2 regions of the Lactiplantibacillus paraxiangfangensis genome follow, and region 2 is predicted to be linked to the other one. Evidence: predicted binding sites of a transcription regulator. Region 2 holds the regulator's gene; the other holds the start of a gene.
What was found. Region 2 encodes HrcA, which represses chaperone genes, less so after heat shock. Its sites were predicted from a motif close to TTAGCACTCNNNNNNNNNGAGTGCTAA; they were not measured.
Positions count from the first base shown of each region.

Region 1 (4,437 bases), on a different contig from region 2:
CCGCCGTGTCAAAGAAGTTGACGCCGTATTCCAAAGCCTTTTTAATCACCTTGACCCCATTTTCAGGATCAGCATAGGGGCCCCAGGTTCCGGGACCCGTTAATTGCATGGTGCCGTACCCGAGCCGATTAACTTTGAACTGATCATCAAACGAATACGTTCCCGCATTAGCCGCATTAATTGTTGTCATAAAATCGCTCCTATCAAAATCAGTATTATTTCGTTATCCTAACCCAGTTTACTCCCAGGATTGAGTGGGTCAAACATTTTACCCACTTGCTCATTACCAGGGACCAATCGTCATCCGTTAGTGTTTACGATTCAATCGCTGCCGTTTGATCCGTTGTGGTTGCGCATGCACGGTGGGATCACCTACTAAAGTAAGTAATCCAGTTGCAACTAGGACGACCATTAAAATTTGAAAAATTGCCACATTGAACACCTCTACATAACTTCTATAATTGAAATATGGCTAGTTTAGTCCCTTCGACTTACTCGAAGGCAACGCTTTTTTCCTGATTATCTAATACTACTTATTTACTCATCAAAAAAAGCGTTTGGGCCGGTTGCTCCCCAAACGCTTCATCATTTACTCGGTACTTCGTTTTTCTCTTTTCCAAATTTCAGGCACTAACCACAAGACTAATCCCAAGTTGATCAGTAGCAATACCGCCGTCATAATGAAGACGGCATTATAGTTGAACCAACCCGCAACAATTCCACCTAGTAACGCCCCCAGCATATTCCCAATCGCTTGAAACGATTGATTATAACTAAAAACCGTTGACGTTAAGTGGACCGGCGTATTTTTGGTTAAAACCGTCTGAATTTCCGGGTACAACGCCCCGTCAGAAATCCCAATCGCAAACCGCAATATTCCAAGCGCAATCACGCTGGTCACGATCCCCTGTGGGAAATACATAATGACCGCAAAAATATAGCCGAAGACAAGCACCCGGCCCGACCCATGGTGATCGCCATATCGCCCTAGCCGCGGCGCAGCAATAATGTTAGAAATCCCGGGAAGCGCGGCAATAATCCCCGCAACCACCGTAATGGGCCCATGATAATTCATCAATTCCCGCACATACAGGCTGATGATTGGCGCAATTGACGCATTCCCAAATTGCACAATCGCCGTTGAGCAAAGCATAACGATAATTAGCGTTGGGTTTTTAAACGCCGCTAACGGGTTGCGACTATCACCTGGTTGCCGATGATGTTCCACCGGCTTAAAGTGCTCCTGAACAAAGATCAAGCTCATCAAAAACGCGACCATCAAGAGGCCCGCCGTAATGAAGAAGGTGTTACGAATGGAAAATAGTTGGGCTAAAAAGCCCCCAATAACTGGTCCAAACAATTGCCCACTAACGGCCCCCGTAATTAAGGTACTTAGCGCCCGGCCACTATACTGACGCGGGGTCTGCGAAGCGACTAGCGCCTGCGCGTTAGAAATGAAACCCGCAAAAACGCCTTGAAGTGCCCGCAAAGCAATCAATTGCCAGACACTGGTCACAAAGCCCATCAATCCCATCGCAACGGCCATTCCGAGTGAGGCCCGCAACAGCATTATCTTACGGCCCTTTTTATCCGCAATAATTCCCCATAACGGGGCTGAGATTGCAGAAATTGCGTAGTCCGCAGCAAAAGCCAGACCACTATAAAACGTGACCTGAGCTTTGGTAAAATCACCTAATTGACTAACGAATAATGAGAGAAACGGCATAATTTCACTAAAAGCCATTCCAGCAACAAACGTACAAAACCATAGGACAATTAAATTACGATGCCATGGTCCGCGCTCACGTTCTGCGTCATCCACGTCTGTCATCTCCAAATCTAGTAACTACTAATTTTCAGTAAGTATGTCATGATAATTAGCTTATCATATTTTTTGCGCAAAATTACAGTTATTTCCCGGGAAATTTTTCGGGATGGTCACCAAGACAGCAAAAAAGCACGCGCCCGTAATCACACGGGCGCGTGCTTTTTAACTATCTATAACGTTCATTACTGGATTTCAATGTGACCAGCATCTTTTGCGGGTGCCGTCTTAGGTAACGTGATCGTCAACACACCAGCCGTTTGGGTCGCACTGATTTTATCAGCGGCGACGTTTGGTAAAACGTACTGACGTTGTAACGTGCCAGCATGACGTTCATTCATGACAACATTTTGATCTTTGTCTTCATGATCAACAAAGCTATTCTTTTGAACTTTGATTGACAACACGTTGTCGCGATAATCCAACTTAACGTCCTGCTTATCAATTCCTGGAACGTCGACCTTAACTTGATAACGGTCATCCGTTTCGTCAATGTCCGTCTTCAACGCCTGATCCATACTAGTAAATGGTGCCCAGAAATCCTGCGCCATCCGTGCAAAAGGATCCAACATACCAAAATCATTTTTGTTCATTAAAGTGTTAGCCATACTAACAGTCCCCTTTCATTCATAATGCTTGGCTAATTAAACGGGCCGGCGGTTTTAAATCATTTGACCTTTCCTGACCTTCAACATATATACTACCAGCTTTATTTATCGATGCAAGCAATTAGCACTCTAATCGCCAGACTGCTAATTCCTAGTTAATTCTTAAACCCTATGCGAATTAGTAGCCGTTTATACCTAAACCTGCTACATTAAAGGTAATGATTTAAAAAGGGGTATTTACTATGAAAATTGATATTCATCGTTCGGCACACAACAGCGTCATTGCTGGCGTTATCGGCGGTCTAGCCGAACATTTTAACTGGAATGCTAACGTCGCTCGGATTCTGTTCATCGTTTTATCCGTGACACCCGTATTTCCAGGAATCATCGTTTATTTGATTTTATGGTTGTTAATGAAGGATCCAATCGAAGGATAATCGTATGCAGGTGGTGCCCCCTTTATTCGGGTATCGCCTGCTTTTATCATCTCGGCCTGATACCCAATCGTCACACTCGTAATTATTAGTCATAAGATTGTTAAACATTTTAATACCTAAAAATAACGTTCATCATATATAATGTATTAAACAAACAATGCCTACTGGAAGGGATGTGGCGAAATTGTCCTACACAATGCGCAAGAAGCGCCGAGACTTTAATGACCCCAATCGATAATATAATAAATTTTTAGGAGTGGATTGAATGATAAAAGATAACACCCATAGATTGAACACCACGGAAGCAACTACTGATGATCAGGTCCCACCTGATCCGGTCAAGTTGTGGCAGCTTGATGAATCGGCTTTAGCTACTAAGTACCATACGGATCCCCAAGATGGGCTAAGTGTTGCCGAAGCTGCTGACCGTTTACAACACGACGGTCGAAACGAATTGGAAACGAAACGTACATCCCGGTTCGTCCAATTCATCAAGCAGTTTAATAACAGTATTATTTATATTTTAGCGGCCGCCGCGATCTTAACGTTTTTCATGCACCGTTACTCAGACTCCGTCGTTATTGGCTTAGTCATCATTGCCAACGCGATTATCGGATACGTTCAGGAACGGCAAGCGGGTAACGCCTTAGAACGTATCCGTGAAATGCTGATTTCGAAAAACTTTGTGATTCGTGACGGAAAGAAACTCGAAATTGATGCGCGTGACCTGGTTGTCGGTGACCTCGTTAACCTAGAAGCCGGTGATGCGGTTCCCGCGGACATGCGCTTAATCTCCGCGGACAACTTCAACGTTCAGGAATCCGTTTTAACCGGTGAAACGAACGCCGTTGAGAAACAAGAAGAACCCATGACGGCTGACCAGTTAGCCCTGGCCGACCGTAAAAACATGGTCTACGCGTCAACCGCTGTCACCAGTGGTTCCGCCTTCGGGATCGTTACAGCCACCGCTGAAGATACTGAAATTGGGCACATTCAACAATCCGTTAGTGAAGTTAAACAAACATCAACACCGTTAATGCGAAACTTAAATTCCTTAGGCCTCTGGCTTTCCATTGCCATCGTTGTGGCGGCCGTCTTACTATTTGTATTAGGGCTAGTAACGAAGATTTACAGTTTGCCAACCCTTTTAATCGCCGTTATCACAATGGTCGTTGGCTCTATGCCTGAAGGGTTACCAGCTAGCACGTCCGTGGTCCTTGCGATGGGAACCCGGCAAATGACGAAGAAAAACGTTATCGTTAAGTCGCTTCCCGCCGTTGAAACTTTAGGGGCCGTGGATATCGTCAATACCGATAAAACCGGGACTTTAACTAAAAACGAAATGACCGTAACTAAAGTCGTCACCCCTGACAACACGTTTGACGTGACTGGTGTGGGTTACGACGATAACGGTGGCGTTAATTTTGACGGTGCGTTGAAGTTACACGGTAAAGCCGTTGACTGGCATGCCGACCGTAACATGGAATGGCTCGTCAAAATTGCCGGACAAACGACCGATGCACAGTTACACTTTGAAAATAATCGCTGGGAACTGACCGGTGAACCA
Region 1 covers NZ_BTPW01000004.1:133,332-137,768, reverse strand. The annotation lists gene AAA939_RS03285 (aldo/keto reductase) at 1-190, opposite strand, end outside; gene AAA939_RS03280 (hypothetical protein) at 308-433, opposite strand; gene AAA939_RS03275 (MFS transporter) at 590-1,822, opposite strand; gene AAA939_RS03270 (Hsp20/alpha crystallin family protein) at 2,011-2,433, opposite strand; gene AAA939_RS03265 (PspC domain-containing protein) at 2,676-2,870, shown strand; gene AAA939_RS03260 (HAD-IC family P-type ATPase) at 3,136-4,437, shown strand, end outside.
Region 1: the regulator HrcA is predicted to act here: its motif matches at 2,555-2,581, upstream of AAA939_RS03270 (Hsp20/alpha crystallin family protein).

Region 2 (4,437 bases):
GAAAGGTCTTTCTTAGCTTTTTCAGCAGCATCCTTTAACCGTTGTAAGGCCATCTTGTCTTGGGATAAGTCGACACCGTTGCTAGCCTTAAAGTCAGCAACTAACCAGTCGATAATCTTTTGGTCAAAGTCGTCACCACCAAGTTGCGTATCACCATTGGTTGATAACACCTCAAAGACCCCGTCGCCTAATTCAAGGATGGAAACATCAAAAGTCCCACCACCAAGGTCATAGACTAAGATTTTTTCATCTTTGTCGGTTTTATCCAAACCATAAGCCAATGCAGCGGCGGTTGGTTCGTTGATAATCCGTTCGATGTTTAAGCCGGCAATCTTACCAGCATCCTTGGTTGCTTGCCGTTGCGCATCGTTAAAGTATGCAGGAACGGTTACAACGGCCTTTTCAACCGTGTCACCCAAGTAGTCTTCAGCAAAGCCCTTGATGTATTGTAAAATCATCGCAGAAATTTGTTGTGGCGTATAGTCCTTGCCATCAACATTTACTTTGTAGCCCGCTTCACCCATGTGACGCTTGATTGATGAAACAGTGTTAGGGTTAGTGATTGCTTGCCGTTTGGCAACTTCACCAACTTGAGTTTCGCCATCTTTAAACGCAACGACTGATGGGACCGTCCGGCCACCTTCAGGAGTTGTGATAATCTTAGGTTCATTACCTTCGAGAACGGCAACTGCAGAGTTCGTCGTCCCGAGGTCAATACCGATAATTTTATTACTTGCCATAAATCAACAAACCTCTTTTTAATTTATTTTTATTTTTAATTATTTATTGTGCGACAACGACCATTGCTGCGCGGAGCGTCCGGTCTTTGAAAAGGTAACCCTTTTGTAAGACTTGAACAACCGTATCAGCCGGATGATCCTTGTCAGCAGGTACTGTCTGAACAGCTTGGTGAACGTTTGGATCAAACTTCTCACCATCAGCTGGCACTTCGGTAACACTGTGTTTCTTCAAAGCGTCTTGTAAATGACCATAGACCATTTCAACGCCCTTCTTCAACTGTTGTGCTGCCTCGTCGTCTGCCTGCGTTGATAATGCCCGTTCCAAGTTATCCAAAACGGGTAAAACATCCTTAGCTAACGATTGACCATCATACTTGATCATTGCGGCCTGTTCCTTCTTGTTGCGGTTTTGCATGTTCACAATTTCCGCTTGGGCACGAAGTAACTGGTCATCCTTTTGATTAAGCTGATCTTTCAAACTTTGGATCTGTTCATCGCGTGGATCTTTGGCCGACTGTTTGTCCGCTGCACCTGCTGTTTCACTGGCAGTCGAAGTCGCGGCTTGACTAGCTTCACTAGTCGTACTGGTGGCCGTTGAAGTTGTTTCTTCAGCTGCTTCAGCACTCTTTGTTTCTTTAGCCAATGCTTTCATCTCCCTGTCCGTCACTCGTCAAAGTACCGGTAATAATCTAATAATTTGCGGGCAAGCTCCTGTTGGAACGCACCCATCAGTCCAATCATCCGCGAATACGGCATCGCTGTCGGGCCCAGGATGGCAATCATCCCTTTACCGTGCTGATCAACATCGTACGTCGCAGTGATTAAACTGTAATCCTTCAACAAATCGTTGGTGATCTCATTACCGATACGAACCTGAATGTGTTGACCAGGTGGCCCAATCACATTCGCTAAGTTGTCCGTTTGGTCAAGCAACGAGTACAATGACTGCAATTCTCGCGGATTCTGTTGGCTCGTATAGTTGAAAAGATTCAACTTACCACCGACGTAGAATCGTTCAGAGGCTGCCTTGGACAATACACTGCCAAAAATATCTAAGAACCCCTTAGGATCTTGCAAGTACTTCGCAAGCTTCAGTGGGATTTCCTTTTGTAATTTTTGCAGGACGTCTTGTAACGGCAGGCCAATCAATTGATCATCGATAAACCGAACAACCGGTTCGAGCTCATCACCAGATAAATCATTGGGAATCGTAAACGTCTGATTTTCAACGTCGCCGTTGTTCGTCACAAGGATCGCCATCACTTGATGGTTGCCAAGTGGCACGAGACGGAACCCACTCAACCGACTATCTTTTAACTCTGGTCGTAACGTAAACGTCGTGTAACTAGTCAATTGTGACAAGATGTCGGCAGATTGCGCAACAATTTCGTCGATCTTATGGAACTCGCCACCCAACGAATGCTGGATGACTTTCAAATCTTGACCGTCAACCTTTTCTGGTTTCAAAATATGGTCAACGTAGTACCGATACCCTTTAATAGATGGAATCCGACCTGATGATAGGTGCGTCTTAACGATCAACCCAAGGTCTTCAAGTCGTGCCATCTCGTTACGGATGGTTGCGGAGCTGACCTTCACTGGCAACTCTTGCACCAGCGACTTGGATCCAACGGGATTACCGCCTTCGGTATAGTCACGAACAATGGCCTTCAAAATCAGGCTTTGTCGTTCAGTTAACGTGATCATCACCTCTTTTTAGCACTCTGTTAAGTTAAGTGCTAACACAATTACTAATATAACAACCCTTCAGGTGAAAGTCAAGGAAGGGCAAAGTATTTTTTATATCCACTACCAACTAATTGAATCAGGTCTCAATCCCTTGCTAAACGGTGGTCTAGCCATGATGATTTTGAAACAAGATTTAGCAAAACTAGCTGATACTTGGCACCCTTACCATGACCTTTTCCCTTTCACAACGTCTATATTAGCACTCTTATTATTAGAGTGCTAATAATAAACGCAAATCGTGCTAATTTTTTTACCCAAAACCGAAATTAAGCCAAATTAAAATAACGGTTCAGAAATCTGTTGAGTAAAATTTCTGAACCGTTATTTTTATACCACTATAGCCAAAAGGTCGTTTGCTTAACGTTCCGCCTTGTTAATGGCGTGGTCGATCGTTTCGTTATCAAATTCTTCTTGTAAGTAGGCCTCGTTATCAATTGGCAAATGAACTTGAAAATCAGCAAAATGTTGAATTTTCAATTCGGCTTGTTCAATTTCAAAGCCTAATAAGTGCCCGCCTAATTGATGGTCCTGACTCAAAAAGTGTAAGTGGAACCCACCGACCGTGGCACCTTGAAAGAGCTGCGGCGCGTAATAGCCGACAATGGTCCCCTGAACGTGCTCCCCACTGAACTCGGGCTGAGTTGCCGTCGCTTGAACCAACGTCTTATAAGGCGGCTGCTGTCTTGGCGCTACCCGCGTCTTAATGGTTTTAAACGTTCCGTCAATCCGAATTGCAGCGAAAACGTTTCTTAACCGGTAATCACGGACAACTTGGGTCTCAAAGTCCGCCTGGTTCGTCGTTTCAATTGGCGCGCTGATATCGGGCTTTTCAAAGTGGACCGATGCAAACGGTAAGGTCTCATCAGAAGCGATTTCTCGTACCTGACCATCCTCACGTGCTTGGTAGGCATGGCCGTTGATGATAATTACTTCCCCGTTCAAACCATCAAGCGTCCCAATCCCAGTATCCCCATGGGTCAGCAATTCACCGGCCGTAATCGTTCCGTCGAACAAACCGGGAACTAACAATCCTAAAGTACCATGTTGAAAGATTTTATCCGTCGCTGCCATTATGCTTCCTCCGTTTTTGATTGCTTTTGTTGTTGCACTGCCGTTAACCGGGGCGTCACTAGAAATGGGTGCGCCACGTAATAGTCACGCGTCTCCTGTTCATCACGCTTCAACTGGTCGACTAATTCATCCGCGCTAGCAAACTTAACTTCCCCGCGCATCCGGTGTGCCCAGCGAACCGTCACCGTCTGGCCATAAATATCGCCACTAAAATTGAGTAAGTTGATTTCAACCGTGATGGGCCGGTCATCACCAAACGTCACGTTACGCCCAACGGATGCCATCCCCATGACCCACTGATTGCCTACTTGGACCATCGTGACGTACGTCCCAATGCCTGGTACCCGGGCATTGCTCCCGTGGGCAACGTTAGCCGTTGGAAAACCGAGGGTCCGGCCGCGGGCTTCCCCGTGAACCACTTCACCAGCCGTTTCGTACTGGTAACCGAGCAAGTCATTGGCGAGGTCAATGTCACCCGCATCCAACGCCGTTCGAATTCGCGTTGAACTAATTTTTTGATCACCAAGAACCGCTTTTGGCACTTCGATAATGTCAAACCGTCCCTGCGCATATTCACCCAAGTGTTGCATATTTGCAACGTTCTTAGGACCGTACGTGTAGTCGAAACCGGCGACCACCGTCTGGGCATGTAAGCCCACGATCAATTGATCAACAAACGTTTGGGGTGGTAACGCCCCAACGACACGGTCAAAGTGCAACACATAAAGGATATCAACGCCCATTTCCGCCATTAACGTTGCTTTTTGATCCACCGTTGTCAAATACCGCACGTGTTGCGGATCAGCATTTCCAAAGACGACGGACGGGTGTTGATCAAACGTCATCACGGCTAGTTGTGCCTGCTTTGCGCGTGCGG
Region 2 covers NZ_BTPW01000006.1:25,629-30,065, forward strand. The annotation lists gene dnaK (molecular chaperone DnaK) at 1-740, opposite strand, end outside; gene grpE (nucleotide exchange factor GrpE) at 784-1,392, opposite strand; gene hrcA (heat-inducible transcriptional repressor HrcA) at 1,404-2,447, opposite strand; gene budA (acetolactate decarboxylase) at 2,847-3,560, opposite strand; gene ribF (riboflavin biosynthesis protein RibF) at 3,560-4,437, opposite strand, start outside.